Regions from separate parts of the Bradyrhizobium sp. WSM4872 genome, predicted to be linked through region 1. Evidence: riboswitches for the same ligand, from Rfam matches in the RefSeq annotation. Region 1 holds a riboswitch; the other holds the start of a gene.
What was found. Region 1 has a riboswitch for cobalamin ahead of AC0L3C_RS09135 (DUF1636 family protein). Riboswitches for the same ligand answer to the same signal wherever they lie in the genome.
Positions count from the first base shown of each region.

Region 2: another riboswitch for cobalamin. It lies ahead of metE (5-methyltetrahydropteroyltriglutamate--homocysteine S-methyltransferase); the one in region 1 lies ahead of AC0L3C_RS09135 (DUF1636 family protein).

Region 1 covers NZ_JBVVPT010000005.1:21,215-28,749, reverse strand. The annotation lists gene cobN (cobaltochelatase subunit CobN) at 1-3,129, opposite strand, end outside; gene cobW (cobalamin biosynthesis protein CobW) at 3,129-4,163, opposite strand; gene AC0L3C_RS09135 (DUF1636 family protein) at 4,160-4,543, opposite strand; cobalamin riboswitch at 4,639-4,856, opposite strand; gene cobO (cob(I)yrinic acid a,c-diamide adenosyltransferase) at 4,897-5,532, shown strand; gene AC0L3C_RS09125 (cobyric acid synthase) at 5,542-6,990, shown strand; gene cobD (threonine-phosphate decarboxylase CobD) at 6,979-7,535, opposite strand, start outside.
Region 2 covers NZ_JBVVPT010000014.1:83,299-90,833, forward strand. The annotation lists gene AC0L3C_RS20010 (GNAT family N-acetyltransferase) at 70-606, opposite strand; gene AC0L3C_RS20015 (EAL domain-containing response regulator) at 1,153-2,367, shown strand; gene AC0L3C_RS20020 (4Fe-4S binding protein) at 2,945-3,148, shown strand; cobalamin riboswitch at 3,930-4,129, shown strand; gene metE (5-methyltetrahydropteroyltriglutamate--homocysteine S-methyltransferase) at 4,229-6,544, shown strand; gene AC0L3C_RS20030 (cytochrome-c peroxidase) at 7,365-7,535, opposite strand, start outside.

The sequences.
Region 1 (7,535 bases):
CATGAAGGCGCGGACGTCCTCACTGCCGAGCGTCGCGTCGTAATAGAGGTCGAACAGATGCGGCGGCACAGCGGCGGCCAGATGCGCAAAGGCGGCCATATGCTCGAGTGTCGCGGTGATCTCGGCCGCTCCGCGAAAACCGTGGCGCATCATGCCGGCGATCCAGGCCGGATTGGCCGCGCGCGCGCGTACCACCCGCGAGATTTCCTCGGTCAGCGTACGCGCATGCGGCTGCTCGGGGCGCGTCACGTCGAGATGATAAAGCGATGGTCCCGCCGCACCGAGATGGGCTGCGGCGGCCGCAATGCCGGCCTCATGCGCGGCATAGTCAGCCGCGAGCAGAAGGTCGGTTTCCGGCAGATCCTGCACGTGAACAAAAGCATCGGCGGATGCGAGCCGCTTCTCGATACCGGCCCGATCGAGCTTGATCTCGCCATCGGCCGAGAACGCCCATGACGATGCCGAGAGCCACGCTTCGCCGGCGGCTTCGCGCGTCTCGGGCGTGAAGGCGTCCGGGATTGCCGAGAGGCCGACGCCGTATTGTCCGGGGCGCGGCGCAAACACGCGCGATGTGCGATGGCGATATGGATTTTCGTCGCCCTCGTCCTCGCGGCCCGACAGCGCCTCGGCTGCCGCCTCGAACAATTGCGCAAGGCCTGAGAAGACGTCGCGAAACAGGCCCGAGACCCGCAGCGTGACGTCGATGCGGGGCCGGCCAAGCTCGGCAGGCGCGATGATGTCGTAGCCGGTGACACGGCCGGAAGCATGATCCCAGCGCGGTGCGAGGCCGGCCAGATGCAGCGCCATGGCAAACTCTTCGCCCGCGGTGCGCATCGTCGCCGAGCCCCAGAGATCGACGACAAGGCCCTTTGGCCAGTCGCCGTGATCCTGCAGATGGCGGCGCAGCAGCTCTTCCGCGAGCTTGATGCCTTGGGCATGCGCCGACGGCGTCGGCACCGCGCGCGGATCGACGGCAAAGAGATTGCGTCCCGTGGGCAGCACGTCCTGGCGGCCGCGATAGGGTGAGCCCGACGGCCCCGGCGCGACGCGCTGTCCAGCAAGCGCGGCCCGCAAAGCGTCGCGTTCCGCGTCACCGCAGGCGCCGCGGCCGAACACGTGCAGGCCGTCGCCGAACTGGCTTTCCTTGAGATCGCAGACGAAGCGGTCGATCTGCGGGATCGCTTCGGCGGGCGCGGCCGTTGCGTCGAGGCCAAGATCATCTTCGAGGCCGGCCGCGCGGGCCTCGTCACGGATCGCGGCGATCAGACGCTGGCGGCGGGCGGGATCGAGGCCATCAGCCGTCGAGTACTCGTCGAGGAGCTGTTCAAGCCTGCGCAATCCGTCCGGCACCGCTGATGCCGCGAGCTGCGGCGGCAGATGGCTGATGGTGACAGCACCCAGGCGCCGCTTGGCCTGCGCGGCCTCGCCGGGATCGTTGACGATGAAGGGATAGATCACGGGCAAATCCCCAATCAGGGCTTCCGGCCAGCACGCCTGCGACAGCGCCACGGATTTTCCGGGCAGCCATTCCAGCGTGCCGTGCGCGCCCATGTGCACGACGGCATCACAGCCCTGCGCTCGGAGCCAGAGATAGAACGCGACATAGGCATGGCGCGGCGTGCGGGCGAGATCGTGATAGTCGGCATCGCGCGTGGTCGCATCGCCACGCTCCGGCTGAACCGCGATGATCGACCGGCCGCATTGAATCGCGGCGAAATGGAACGCGCCGTCGCGACAACCCGGATCCTTCTCCGGCGCGCCCCAGGCTTGCGCGAGATCATCCTGCAAGACTTGCGGAAGGCGCGACAGCGCCGCACGGTAATCGGCAACGCTCCAGCTCAGGGTCTGCTTGAGCAGCGTCTCGCCAAGTCCATGGACAGGCGCAATATCGAAGCCGGTCTCCGCGAGGTCGGACACCAGGGCCTCGACCGAGGCTAGCGCATCGAGACCCACCGCGTGCGCGATCTGATGCGGGCGGCCCGGATAGTTGGAGAGCACGAGTGCCATGCGCTTGTCGGCGGCCGGCTTCTCGGCAAGGCGACGCCAGGCCGCAACGCGCGCGGCGACGGCCTTCACGCGCTCCCCGTCGGGCCTGTGTGCCAGATGCGAAAATTGCAAATCGGGATCGCGCATCGCTGCCGATTTGAAGCTCACCACGCCCGCAAACAGGCGGCCGTCGACCTCGGGCAGCACCACATGCATCGCGAGGTCGCCGGGCGAGAGGCCGCGGAGAGAACTCGCCCAGTCCTCGCGGCGTGCCGTGGAGAGCGCGACCTGGAATACCGGGCAGGATGCGGCGTCGAACGGCGTCGTGCCGTCGTCGCCCATCGCCGAGAATGCCGTCGCATTGACGATCGCGGCCGGAGGATTTTGCGCCAGATACTCGCGCAACCAATCCGCAACCCCCGCGGCTTTCAGCGAGGTGACGAACACACCATGCGCGTCGAACCCCTTCTCGCGCAATGCGGCGATCAGGGCATCGACCGGGCCAGTGTCGGCCGCGGTGAGATAGGAGCGATAGAAGGCCACGAGCGCTCGCGGCCTGCCCTCACCCAACGCCGGCGCGGCAATGACACCGCGCGCCGGATCGTAAAAGCCCATCTCAGGAACGGTCGTCTCCCCGATCACGGGGCCGGCATAGAGGCCCGAGGCCAGTGCAAGCTGCGCGATCGCGGCTTGCGATGCGACGGGGCCGCCGGTGTCGCAGAGCACCTTGAGCCGTCGCAGGGTCGAGACCGGCAGGGTCGAATATTCATCCAGCCGCGCGTCGTCGCGGCCGTCGGCCGGCAACACGGCCAGCACGATGCCGCGCTCCTTCGCCAGTTGCTGCAGGGCCGCGAGCCCATACGACCAATAGGATTCCCCGCCGATCAGACGCACGAGGATGCCGCGCGCCTGCGCCAGAGTGCGCTCGATATAGGTGTCGACCGAGAGCGGGTGACGGAGTTCGGCGAGATTGACCAGCCGTAGCGATGGCAGGCTGTCGCGGCCACGGCGCCAGCCGGCCGCGAACGCGGCAAGATCGGAATCCGAATACGAGAGCACCACGAGATCGGCCGGGTCCTGGCCGATGTCCCTTGGTATCGCGGTCTCCTCGAGACCGCGGCTCTCGCGGAAGACGACGTGCATCAGATGCTGAGTCCTGCCCTGATCGCGGCCTCGTCGATATCGCCGTGCTCGCCGATCACGACGAGCTTTGATCGCCTCGCACCCACGCCCCAAGGCTTGTCGAACTGGTGGCGCACGCGCTCGCCGACCGCTTGCAGCAAGAGGCGCATCGGCTTGCCTTCCATCGCGATGTAACCCTTGACGCGCAGCACATTCTGCTCGCGCGCCAGACGCTGAACGGATGCAACCAGCGCGTCGATATCGGCGACTTCAGGAAGATCAATCACGACGGACGCAAAATCGTCGTGCTCGTGATCCTTCTCGCCGTCGTGATGCGAGGGACGCGCGGCGAGATCGTTCTCGGCGGCAGCACCGAGACCGAGGATGAGACGCGCGTCGATCGCGCCGTCGGTGATCGCCAGCATCGGGACGCGACGCGGCATCTCGGCGGTGATCGCCGCCTTGGCCGCTTCGAGACCTGCCGCGCCCGCAAGGTCCGCCTTGGTCAACAGCACGATGTCGGCGCAGGCGATCTGGTCCTCGAACACTTCCGACAGCGGGGTCTCGTGATCGAGATTTTCATCGGCCGCACGCTGCGCCTCGACGGCCGCAGGGTCGGGCGCGAAACGGCCGGCGGCGACAGCTTCGGCATCGGCCAGCGCGATCACGCCGTCGACCGTGATGCGCGAACGGATCTCCGGCCAGTCGAACGCCTTCAGCAAAGGCTTGGGCAGCGCCAGGCCCGAGGTCTCGATCAGGATATGATCGGGCCGGACCGGCCGCGACAGCAGCTTCTCCATGGTCGGAATGAAATCGTCCGCGACGGTGCAGCAGATGCAGCCATTGGCGAGCTCGATGATGTTCTCTTCCGGGCAATTCGCATCGGCGCAGGATTTCAGAATCTCGCCATCGACGCCCTCACTGCCGAACTCGTTGACGAGCACCGCGAGCTTCCTGCCGTTGGCGTTGGCAAGCAGATGCTGGATCAGCGTGGTCTTGCCGGAGCCGAGAAAGCCCGTGACGACCGTGACCGGGACTTTTGCGAGCGAATTCATTCGGCGGCCTCCGGCACGACGGCCATGGGGAAAATGGGGGGAATGCGGGCAAGCGATTGCTTGCGGAAGATCTCCGGGCGGCTGCGCCAGGACACAAGGCCGTCGGGCGCGGCCGCATAGGCCGCGGCGCCTGCGACGACGTCGATCGCATTCGCATCCGACAGACGGCCATAGACATAGGACCAGCGGCCAGGCGCGCTGAGCGCGACCGAGCAACCCTGGTTGCAAGCCGACAGGCATTCGACGGGAACCACGCTGACGCCGTCGGGCACGCCGGCCTCGAGGATCGCACCATGCAGACGTTTGCCGGGCGTCGTCTCGCCCTCGCCAAGCGTCTGGCCGGCGCGGCAGGTGATGCAGACATGAAGTGTGACGGTCATCGCTTCTTCCAGAATAAACAGCGGGAAGCGAAGAGGCCCACGAACCGTTCTTGCGAAGGCCCGTTTCCCCGTCGCGGAACACCCCGTCCGCCGGTCCAAAATCGTCCGCGCTGGCAGGTCTCCCGGCTTGCGGAGCAGGGTTTCCCCTTCGATCCCCGCCTTCCCGATCCCCAGGGGATCAGTGGCTTCGGGCATCTCTCCGGTCACGGTCGCGGGGGCGGCTGCATTTTGGAACCAAATCTTGCCGATTCGGACCCTATCGCATTCCCTCTTCGCCTGTCGTAGGACAGGAACCAACGCCGGGCCACCATTTGCCCCCGACCGCCTCTTGTCAAGCCGAAGGACCCCGTCCGATGACGTCAGAACCGGATACCCAGACGGCCGACCAAACCGACGTCCGCCACGCCTCGAAAATGGCGAAGAAGAAGGCCGCCCGCGACAAGATCATGGCGACCAAGAGCGGCGAAAAGGGCCTCATCATCGTCCACACCGGCGCCGGCAAGGGCAAGTCCTCCTCCGCGTTCGGCATGATCGTCCGCTGCGTCGCCCATGGCTTCCCCTGCGCGGTCGTACAGTTCATCAAGGGAGCCTGGGACACGGGCGAGCGTCGCATGCTCACCGGCCATTTCGGTGACCTCTGCCAGTTCCACGCCATGGGCGAAGGTTTTACCTGGGAGACGCAGGACCGCGCCCGCGACATCGCGGCCGCGCGCGCCGGCTGGGAGAAAGCCAAGGAGCTGATCCTCGACCAGAATCTCCGCATGGTCGTGCTCGACGAGATCAACATCGCGCTACGCTACGACTATCTCGACATCGCCGAGGTTGTCGAATTCCTCACGACGCAGAAGCCGCCGATGACGCATGTCGTGCTCACCGGGCGCAACGCCAAGGACGAGCTGATCGAGATCGCCGATCTCGTCACCGAGATGACGCTGATCAAGCATCCCTTCCGCTCCGGCATCAAGGCGCAAGCCGGCGTCGAGTTCTAAGAACTCGCGATGGCGCGCGCATTGATGATCCAGGGGGCCGGCTCGGACGTGGGCAAGTCGCTCATCGTTGCCGGCCTCGCGCGCGCCTTTGTGCGACGCGGCCTGCGCGTGCTCCCGTTCAAGCCGCAGAACATGTCGAACAATGCGGCCGTCACCATCGACGGCGGCGAGATCGGCCGGGCCCAGGCGCTCCAGGCGCTCGCCGCCGGCGCCGAGCCGCATACCGACATGAATCCGGTGCTGCTCAAGCCCGAGACCGATGTCGGCGCGCAGGTGATCGTGCAAGGAAAACGCATCGCGACCGCGCGTGCGCGTGAATATGCGGCGATGAAACCGTCATTGATGGGCGCCGTGCTGGAGAGCTTCGAGCGGCTGAAGGCGCGCGCAGATCTCGTGCTGGTGGAGGGCGCCGGCAGCCCGGCCGAGGTGAACCTGCGCAAGGCCGACATCGCCAATATGGGCTTTGCGCGCAAGGCCGATGTGCCGGTCGTGCTGGTCGGCGACATCGACCGCGGCGGGGTCATCGCGCAACTCGTCGGCATCAAGACGGTGATCGACCCGGATGACGCCGCGATGATCCAGGGATTTGTCATCAACAAGTTCCGCGGCGATCCCACGCTGTTCGACGACGGCTACAGGCTGATCGAACAAAAGACCGCATGGCGCGGCTTCGGCGTGCTGCCCTGGTTCGCGCGCGCCGGCGAGCTGCCGGCCGAGGATGCGCTGGGCCTGAGCGATGCGCGCAAGCCGGGCCAATGCAAGATCGCCTGTCTCGCGCTGTCGCGGATCGCCAATTTCGACGATCTCGATCCGCTCAAGCTCGAGCCTGGCGTCGATCTCGTGATGGTGCGGCCGGGCGAAGCAATTCCCGGCGACGTGCGCCTCGTCATCATTCCCGGTTCGAAATCCACCCGCGGCGACCTCGCCTTCCTGCGCGCCCAGGGCTGGGACATCGATCTCCTGGCGCATCACCGCAGAGGCGGCCATGTGCTCGGCCTCTGCGGCGGATATCAGATGCTCGGACGCAGCGTCACGGATCCCGATGGGATCGAGGGCCCCGCGGGCGACACAGCGGGTCTCGGGCTTCTGGATGTCGCGACGGTGATGAGCCCGGAGAAGACGCTGACGCGTGTCGCGGCCGTGCATGCCGCGACGGATCAGCCGATCGAGGCTTATGAAATCCACATCGGGCGCACCGATGGGCCGGATCGCGCGCGGCCATTCGCAAGGCTGAATGGCGAACCGGAAGGCGCGATCTCGCGCGACGGACGCGTGCAAGGCAGCTATCTGCACGGCCTGTTCACGTCGGATGATTTCCGCAAGGCGTTTTTGGCGAAGCTCGACATTCCTGCCGGCGACGTGCCCTATCACGCCAGGGTCGAAAGCGCGCTCGATGTCCTCGCCGATCACATCGAAGCTCATCTCGACGTCGACGGCCTGCTCGCGCTAGCGCGCTAGAGCCTCGGCCAGGCGCGACCATTCGGATTCGCCGCCCGGAAGCCCGAGGCGCAACCAATTCGGCTCTCGCGCGAACACGCGCGACCAGATATGACGACGCGCCAGCTTCTCCTGCGCGGCAAGCGCGCCAAGCGTCCCGTAGAGACGAAACAGCTGCGTCCCGCCAACGAGCGTCCAGCCTTGCGACCGCACCATGCCATCGAGACGAACGCAGTCCCGCGCGAGCCGCGCGGACGTGGCCTCGGCCCAGGTATCATCACGCAGCGCGCGGCAACCGATCGCGATCGCCGCTCCCGAGACCGGCCAAGGCCCCAACATCGCCGCGGTCCTGCTGATGTCGGACGAATTGCCGAGCGCGAAGCCGAGCCGCAGGCCGGCAAGGCCGTAAAACTTTCCGAAGGAGCGCAGAATCAACAGCCCCGGCCGATCCTCGGATGCAAGCGATAGCTGCGGGGCCACATCGGCAAAACTCTCGTCGACGACGAGACGGCCGACGCGCGGCAGCACCGCCAGCAAATCCTTTGGCGTATGACATCGGCCGTCGG
Region 2 (7,535 bases), on a different contig from region 1:
GAAGGACTTTACCGATAGCACGCTAGCCCAGGAGCGCTTTAAGTGTGTGGCGCAGAGGTCGTACCACTGTCAGAGCCTCTTGCGCGCGCGCAATCCTCCAACCCGATATCCCCTCTCCTCGTAGAAGTGGCGTACCCGTTCTAGGGCCGGATAGCCATCCGGAGGCAACGCAACCTCAATCATCTGCCAGCCGCGTCGCTTCGCCTCCGAATCTACCGCCTCGAGCAGATGCCGGCCGCGGTCAGAGCTGCGGAAGTGACGAGAAATCCATAGCTCCTGAAGCACGCCGTACGCTCCGGCTGCTCTCACGGCCTGTACGGCCGAGATGCTAGCTACCCCTACAATCTGCCCGGTGCCTTGTTCCTCGACGACAAAAATGAAGCCCTGTTCGGGATCCTGAATCAGGCGCAACGCCGCCTGCTTCGCGCCTTGAAGGCTGAACTCCGGTCCGAGGCCACCTAACTCGGAAAGTACCTCTTCGACCGCTTTTGCGACCGCGTTCTCATCTCCTGGCACGCTCTTGCGCAAAGCCGTGCCCGCGCTGGACGTGCCTTGCCCTTCAGCGCCAACACGAACACCCGACCGAGCCCTCTGGAGGAAATTCATGCTCAGCAGGATACAGAAAACGCAATTGAGAGCAACTATCTGGCTCGGTAGGAAGCAGCACGTCCACACTCGCTATAGGCAACAGAGCTGAGGTAATTGCAAGCCATTGCCGTTCTCAGAATCGACTGCGGTTTGAGCAGCTGCGAACTCATGATGGGCTGCCTTCGATTGGAAAACAATCACCAAACGGCACACGCCGGTCATGTCGACCAAACGTTCGTAAGAGTGATTGCCGATCGTCGCTCACGAACTACTCTATTCAATAAATCGTGCGCCACGATGATCGCAGCGCCATAGAGCGTCAGCTCGGTCCGTCCGAAGGAGAGATTCCCACCTCGCGTACGACATCGTACAAAGTTGCGCGAAGCGCGACAGGTATCATACGCGTGCGCCCGATAAAATCGTCTGAGCAAGATCGCGAAAGATTTTGCACACTAATGCACTATCTTAAGCTTATCTCGAACAATCGAAAGATATCGGGAAGCACAGCTTGTTTGGACCTTCGCTCCTCGTTTAAGGCACCGTCACGGAACGGGAGTGGTTGCGATGGAACATGGGCAGGCCGAACTGGTCGGAGGGAAACCTGTAATCTTCGGGCAACGTAAGGTGCGGCCGCGGGCATGCCTGGCCGTCGGCAAGCGGCATCTGCGCGCCTTTCTACGGGATGTGCTGGAGGATATGGGATTTGTTATCAGCGAATGCAGGACTGCTGACGAGTTGCCGCATGTACTCCGCACGGAGTTCCCTGATCTGATCCTGCTCGGCATTGGCTCGGACCGCATCGAGCCTGGACGATTGCTCGAGATACTGGTACGCGAAGAATTTGCAGGCCGAGTGCTGGCGTTCGGAGCGCGCGAGTCGATCATCATGGCGGCAGTGCAGCAGGTCGGCAGTGAATATGGACTTGCTATGCTGCCGCCGCTCAGGGGGCCGTTTGCAGCCGAGACGTTGCGCGATCGGATCGGCATGCTCTTGCCAAGAGAGCCGGCGCCCCGTCCCGCGGTCCATGTCGGAGAAGCCTTACACGCTGGCTGGCTTGAGCTCTGGTATGAGCCGAAGTTTGACGCGTGTACCCTCAGCCGCCGCGGCGCCGAGGCGCATGTGCGAATGCGGCACCCGACCTGGGGCGTTGTTCCACCGGCCTATTTCATCCCGGAACCTCACGATCCGCATTTTAGGAACTTGTCGCAGTTCGTGATCGACCGCGCGATCAAGGATTGGCAGTATCTTCTGGAGCAGCAAACTTCGATCGATCTCTCCATCAATCTCCCGGCAGCATTCCTGATTGACCCGCAGGCGGTACGCGATCTCTGTCGGCGCATGCCGTCGCACGCCGCTTTCGGCGGTTTGACGATTGAAATCGAGAGCGTGGAAGCGATCCAGAACCTAGATCTCCTGGTCGAGGTTGCGCGTGAGGTTCGCTTTCACAACATTGGCCTTGCAATCGACAATGTCGGTGCCAATTGGCCGCAGCTGATGGGGATGACAAAATTCCCGTTCATGAAATTGAAAGTGGATCGTCAGTTCGTCGGCGGCTGCGCGAATGGGCCCCTCAAGCGAACGGTGTGCCGCCATATCGTCGATCTAGCCAAAGAGTACAATGTGCGCACCGTCGCCGAAGGTGTGGAGAGCCAGGCTGACCTAATCGCTGTGGCCGAACTCGGCTTCGACCTTGCGCAGGGCCATCTGTTCGGAAAAGCCATGCCACTGAAGCAATTTGCACAGTCATCTTTCAACCCTGCTCCAGCTCGTCTAAAATAGTTGCGAGTGGCTGAGTGCGGCCAAGCGACGCTCATGAGCACCGCCATGCCTACTCGGCACCAGGCATGAGGCTGAGTGCAATTCGGTCTGCAGGGCCAGTGTCGGTCGTCCCGCCGCCACTTCATTTCCCTCCGAAGCTTGTTATACCACAAGCCCGTTTTGGCAAGCCTCCAGCGAGTCCTCCGCGCAGCTAGCGTTGCAGCCATGAGCGAGGCTTGCACAAACCTCCAGTCGGGGTGTGTGACCGGAGGTTTGCCGAGATCCAACGTAGACCTGCGTCCGTTGGCGGTTTTTTGTCGCCGCCGGTTGAGGAAGCGTCAGCCTCGCTTGCCCCCGCGCTGACGTGCCAAACAAACCGACGGACGCTTCCAGCGTCAAGTCGCGACTGACTCTCGCAAGAGGGCCCGAGGGCTCGTAGCCTGAAATTGAAGCGAGCTGTTGCTGTCGCAGATGCAACATGGTCTCAGACCCGGGACAGCCGAATTGGGCAAATTGCCCAACATTGAGCGCGTCTGCGTTTGGCACGGCATTTGAAAGGGATCGCCCATGGCATCGCTCGCCTAAGGAGTCGGAAGGCATGGCTTACAAGATCGTCGCTTCGCAATGCACCGTTTGTGGCGCATGTGAGTTCGAGTGTCCCAACGCGGCGATCAGTCTGAAGCGCGACATTTACGTTATCGATGCCAAAAAATGTACGGAGTGCGAGGGCCATTGCGACACGCCGCAATGCGCGGTGGTCTGTCCGGTCCCTGACACCTGTGTCCCGTCCAAGACAGGATAGGCAGCCCGCGACCAAAAGGCCTCATCGCTCGATTTCGCGAACGAAGTTGTAGATGTGGGACCTTGAGGAGACCACGACCGCATGGGGCGCATCGAGGTCGATTAACATCGTTATGAGCTTAAGACGCTGAGCGACTCCGAGGAACCCCTCAAAGGGCTCTGTCGGAGGACACCGTCGAAATTGTCACGAACAAGGACAAGGCCCTCGATGCTCAGTGGCCGCGTTAAGGCCTATCATCGCTGGCCGCGAGTCGAGGCGAGGCAGACCGGCGTCGAGCGGCCACGGACGCATCGAAGCCGGCGCAAAAGTCGCTCAGCACGTGAACACCTATTGCACCGAGAAGATCATCTTGGCCAACCTCACGGAGGCGGACGACCTCGTGCCTGGTCGGGCCGCCGAACACCAAGGAGCCGACCTGATCATCCGTGCGGTCCTGGAGCAATCCGGCTTTCGAAATGTCTAGGGAGCCTCGTGGGCTGTGACCAAACGGATGCCGGCCGAGATGATCGCACCTTCCTGACGCGCTGGTTCGAAAAGCTGCTGACGGAAAAGGTCGCCTCCTCGCGATCACACAGATACCGAAAGCGGCCCGGGTTCGTTCCGGTCGTGGAGCTCAACCCTTACGCGAGCAAGGAGCGAATGCATTCACAGCGGAGCCTCGACAGATCCGGGCGTGTTCACCAGGCCGCGAGCAAGACCGTCGTGCCCGCCTAGTGCGCTCGTAATCGCTTGGGCAATATCGCAGCGAGAATCGGTAGGTTGACGCATCGATCCTCGTGCGCATAATTCAAGCCGTCGCGGTCTCCGGATTTCGTTTGATCTGGAGCTAAGAGGGAAGCCGGTGCAATGCCGGCGCTGCCCCCGCAACTGTAAGCGGCGAGCCGCTGTCCAACGAAGTCACTGAAGCCATGCGGCTTCGGGAAGGCCGGACAGCAGCGACGACCCGTGAGCCAGGAGACCTGCCTCGACAAGATATCGTCCACGGGCGGGGCGTCCCGGTGTGCGCCAAGCAGTTGTCGCTCACGCGATGTTCGCTGTCTGCGTCCGCCATGGCCTTTGCCCCAACATGGGGTCTAAGCTATGTCAATCCTTTCGCTTCCCGTTGCCACACTGGGGACGTCACGCATCGGCCCACGACGCGAACTCAAATTCGCGCTCGAGAGCTACTGGGCGGGAAAATCCAGCGAAGCCGAGCTCCTCGAGGCGGGGAGTGGACTTCGTGCCGCTAATTGGGCACGGCAGAAATCCCGCGGTGCGACCGTCATTCCTTCGAATGACTTCTCGCTCTACGACCATGTGCTCGATACCAGCCTAATGGTCGGCGCCATTCCCGACGTTTACGGCTGGAACGAAGGTCCTGTGTCGCTCAAAACCTACTTCACCATGGCGCGTGGCGCTCAAGACGGTGGTCACGCTCAGCATGGGCCCGGCGTAGCCGCACAGGAGATGACGAAGTGGTTCGATACGAACTACCACTACATGGTGCCGGAATTTCACCAGGATCAGATCTTTAAGTATGCCTCTCGGAAGCCGATCGAGGAATATGAGGAGGCAAGAAGCCTCGGCTATCAGACGCGGCCCGTCCTAGTGGGCCCAGTCACTTTCCTGAAGCTCGGCAAAAGCGTAAATCCCGCCTTCAATCCGCTGTCGCTGCTTGATCGACTCCTCCCCGTCTATGTCGATGTTCTCCGCGAACTAGCCTCGCGCGGCGCTGAATGGGTTCAGCTCGACGAGCCATGCCTAGTGATGGACGTCGACGAAGCATCTCGGGCCGCTGTCCGCCGGGCCTATGCTCATTTCGCTAAGGCCGTGCCGACCCTTAAAATCATGCTGGCCACATACTTCGGGGGTGTCGGCGACAATCTTGAAACAGTATTGGCCTTGCCCGTTGCCGGGGTTCATGTCGACCTGGTTCGTGCACCTGACCAGTTGGACGCGATTGTCGCCAGAGCAGGTAGAGATCTCGTGGTCTCGCTCGGTGTCGTTGATGGTCGCAACGTGTGGCGCTCTAATCTGCCGGCGCTACTCGACCAACTTGCTCCTATGGTCAAAAAACTGGGCAGGGACCGTGTTCAGATTGCCCCCTCCTGCTCGCTGCTACATGTTCCGACCGACATTGAACTAGAGATCGATCTCGATCCCAATCTGAAGACGTGGTTGGCGTTCTCAGTGCAGAAGATCAAGGAACTTTCGATATTGGGCAAAGCGCTGGCTGGCTATGCTGCCGACGTGGCCGATGAACTCACGCTCTCAGAGGATGCATCCGTCACCCGCGAAACATCGCCGAAGATCCACAGTGCGAACGTCGCCGGACGAATGGCCGCGATCGACGATAGCATGCGTCGCCGTCGCAGTGCGTTCACCCAGCGCGCCGACGTCCAACGCGTCGCCTTCGCATTGCCGATGTTTCCAACCACAACCATCGGATCCTTCCCGCAAACGGCGGACGTCCGCAATGCGCGTGCAGCTCATGCGCGGGGAGCGCTGAATGACACGCAGTACGAGCAGCTTCTGAAAGCGGAGACAGCCCATACCGTGCATTGGCAGGAAGATATCGGCCTGGACGTGCTCGTACACGGTGAGTTCGAGCGCAATGACATGGTTCAATACTTTGGCGAGCAGCTGTTGGGTTTCGCATTCACCAAGCACGGCTGGGTTCAGTCTTATGGCTCGCGGTGCGTTCGCCCTCCTATCCTGTTTGGAGATGTCTCCCGCCCGAAGCCCATGACCGTTAAATGGTGGCGACATGCGCAGTCTCTGACCAAAAAACCCGTCAAGGCTATGCTGACCGGACCGGTGACGATCCTGAACTGGTCGTTTGTCCGTGACGACATCCCGCGGAGCGAGACATGCCGACAGATCGCTCTCGCGATCCGAGACGAGGTCATCGACCTTGAGGCGGCTGGAGCGACCATGATCCAGATCGACGAGGCTGCGTTGCGGGAGGGATTGCCGCTGCGCAAATCGCAGTGGAAGGACTATCTCGATTGGGCAGTGGACAGTTTCCGCGTTTGCTCCTCCGCTGTCGCTGACGGAACTCAGATCCATACGCACATGTGCTATTCCGAGTTCAACGAAATCATCGATGCGATCGCAGCAATGGATGCCGACGTCATTTCAATCGAGGCGTCGCGCTCCAAAATGGAATTGCTCGACGCTTTCAAGAGCTACAAATATCCTAATGAAATCGGGCCAGGCGTCTATGACATTCATTCACCGCGCATTCCCGCAGCAGCCGAGATCAAGCAGCTGATTGTGTTGGCGCGGCAGCGAGTTTCCGATCGGCAGCTCTGGATCAATCCCGACTGCGGACTGAAAACTCGAAGATGGGAGGAGGTGCGTCCCGCGCTCGTCAATATGGTGGCCGCCGCACGTGAGTTGCGGGCCGAGGCATGATCGTACGGAGCGTGTCGCCAACGTATCTGTGAATAAGATGAACGCGCTTTGGGAGCTCGCGATATCCTTGCGAGCTTCCAAAGTTTCCAGCGCCTGCGAATGCCGGTTTGCCCCGGCGGAGGCGATCGCATACAGTGGCGACAAGCTCGAATCCGGCGGACGACCGCATGCCGGCCATACCGATTAGGTGACATATTCCAAGTCACTTACGCTCGACGCGAACCACGGTCCTATCGCTTCATTTATCCATCGCGTGGATGCGTCTCATCACAACAATCTATTTTACCGCCCCTGCGGAATTTCATACCTAATTTGCGCCTTCGCGCGGTCTTCGGGAAGATTTGCTGGTATTCGGCGGTGCCAAAATACTGGCGCGTGACGGCAAACTGACGGTTGAGTTTCAGGGCTCGGCAGTCAAACCGCCTGCGCGATGGATCCCAGCTCCATCAAGGCGCTGCCCGTGCCAACCGGACAGCTGGCAAGTGGTGAGCAAGTCCTGAAGTTTACGACAGGAGCGAAAGGCAAGCGGCTCGCTAAGTTGTGCAGAGCGATATCCGCTTCTCCTTGTTTGACGGCGAATGCCCTCGTCGTAAGTCGATCGCCGGTAGTCCTCCCTACCGACGAAAGCTGGAACGATGCGGAAAGCAGCGTCGCTCCCGCGTGACTTTCGCCCGGCCTCACATTGAGGCCGGGCGGCTTTTTATGTGCCTGCTTATCAGTGACAGCAGGGGATCATTCATTTTGGCGTCATTGCGGGACCCCGGGTTCTTGGAGCGCATCTGTTGCTGTTCGGCAGGGAATGAGGCCGGTGCTGCTAAGGCTATCTGTCTATTGAAGGCTTTGGTGTCGTGTTGGTGCGCGTCGGCAGTATCGGATATTCGATCTTAGGCACCCGACCGGTCAGCGAGTTCAGAAATGAGACAATGTCGTTTTCCTCTCTATCGCTAAGCTTGGTGCCGAGCTGGATTTCACTCATCAGGGCAACAGCTTG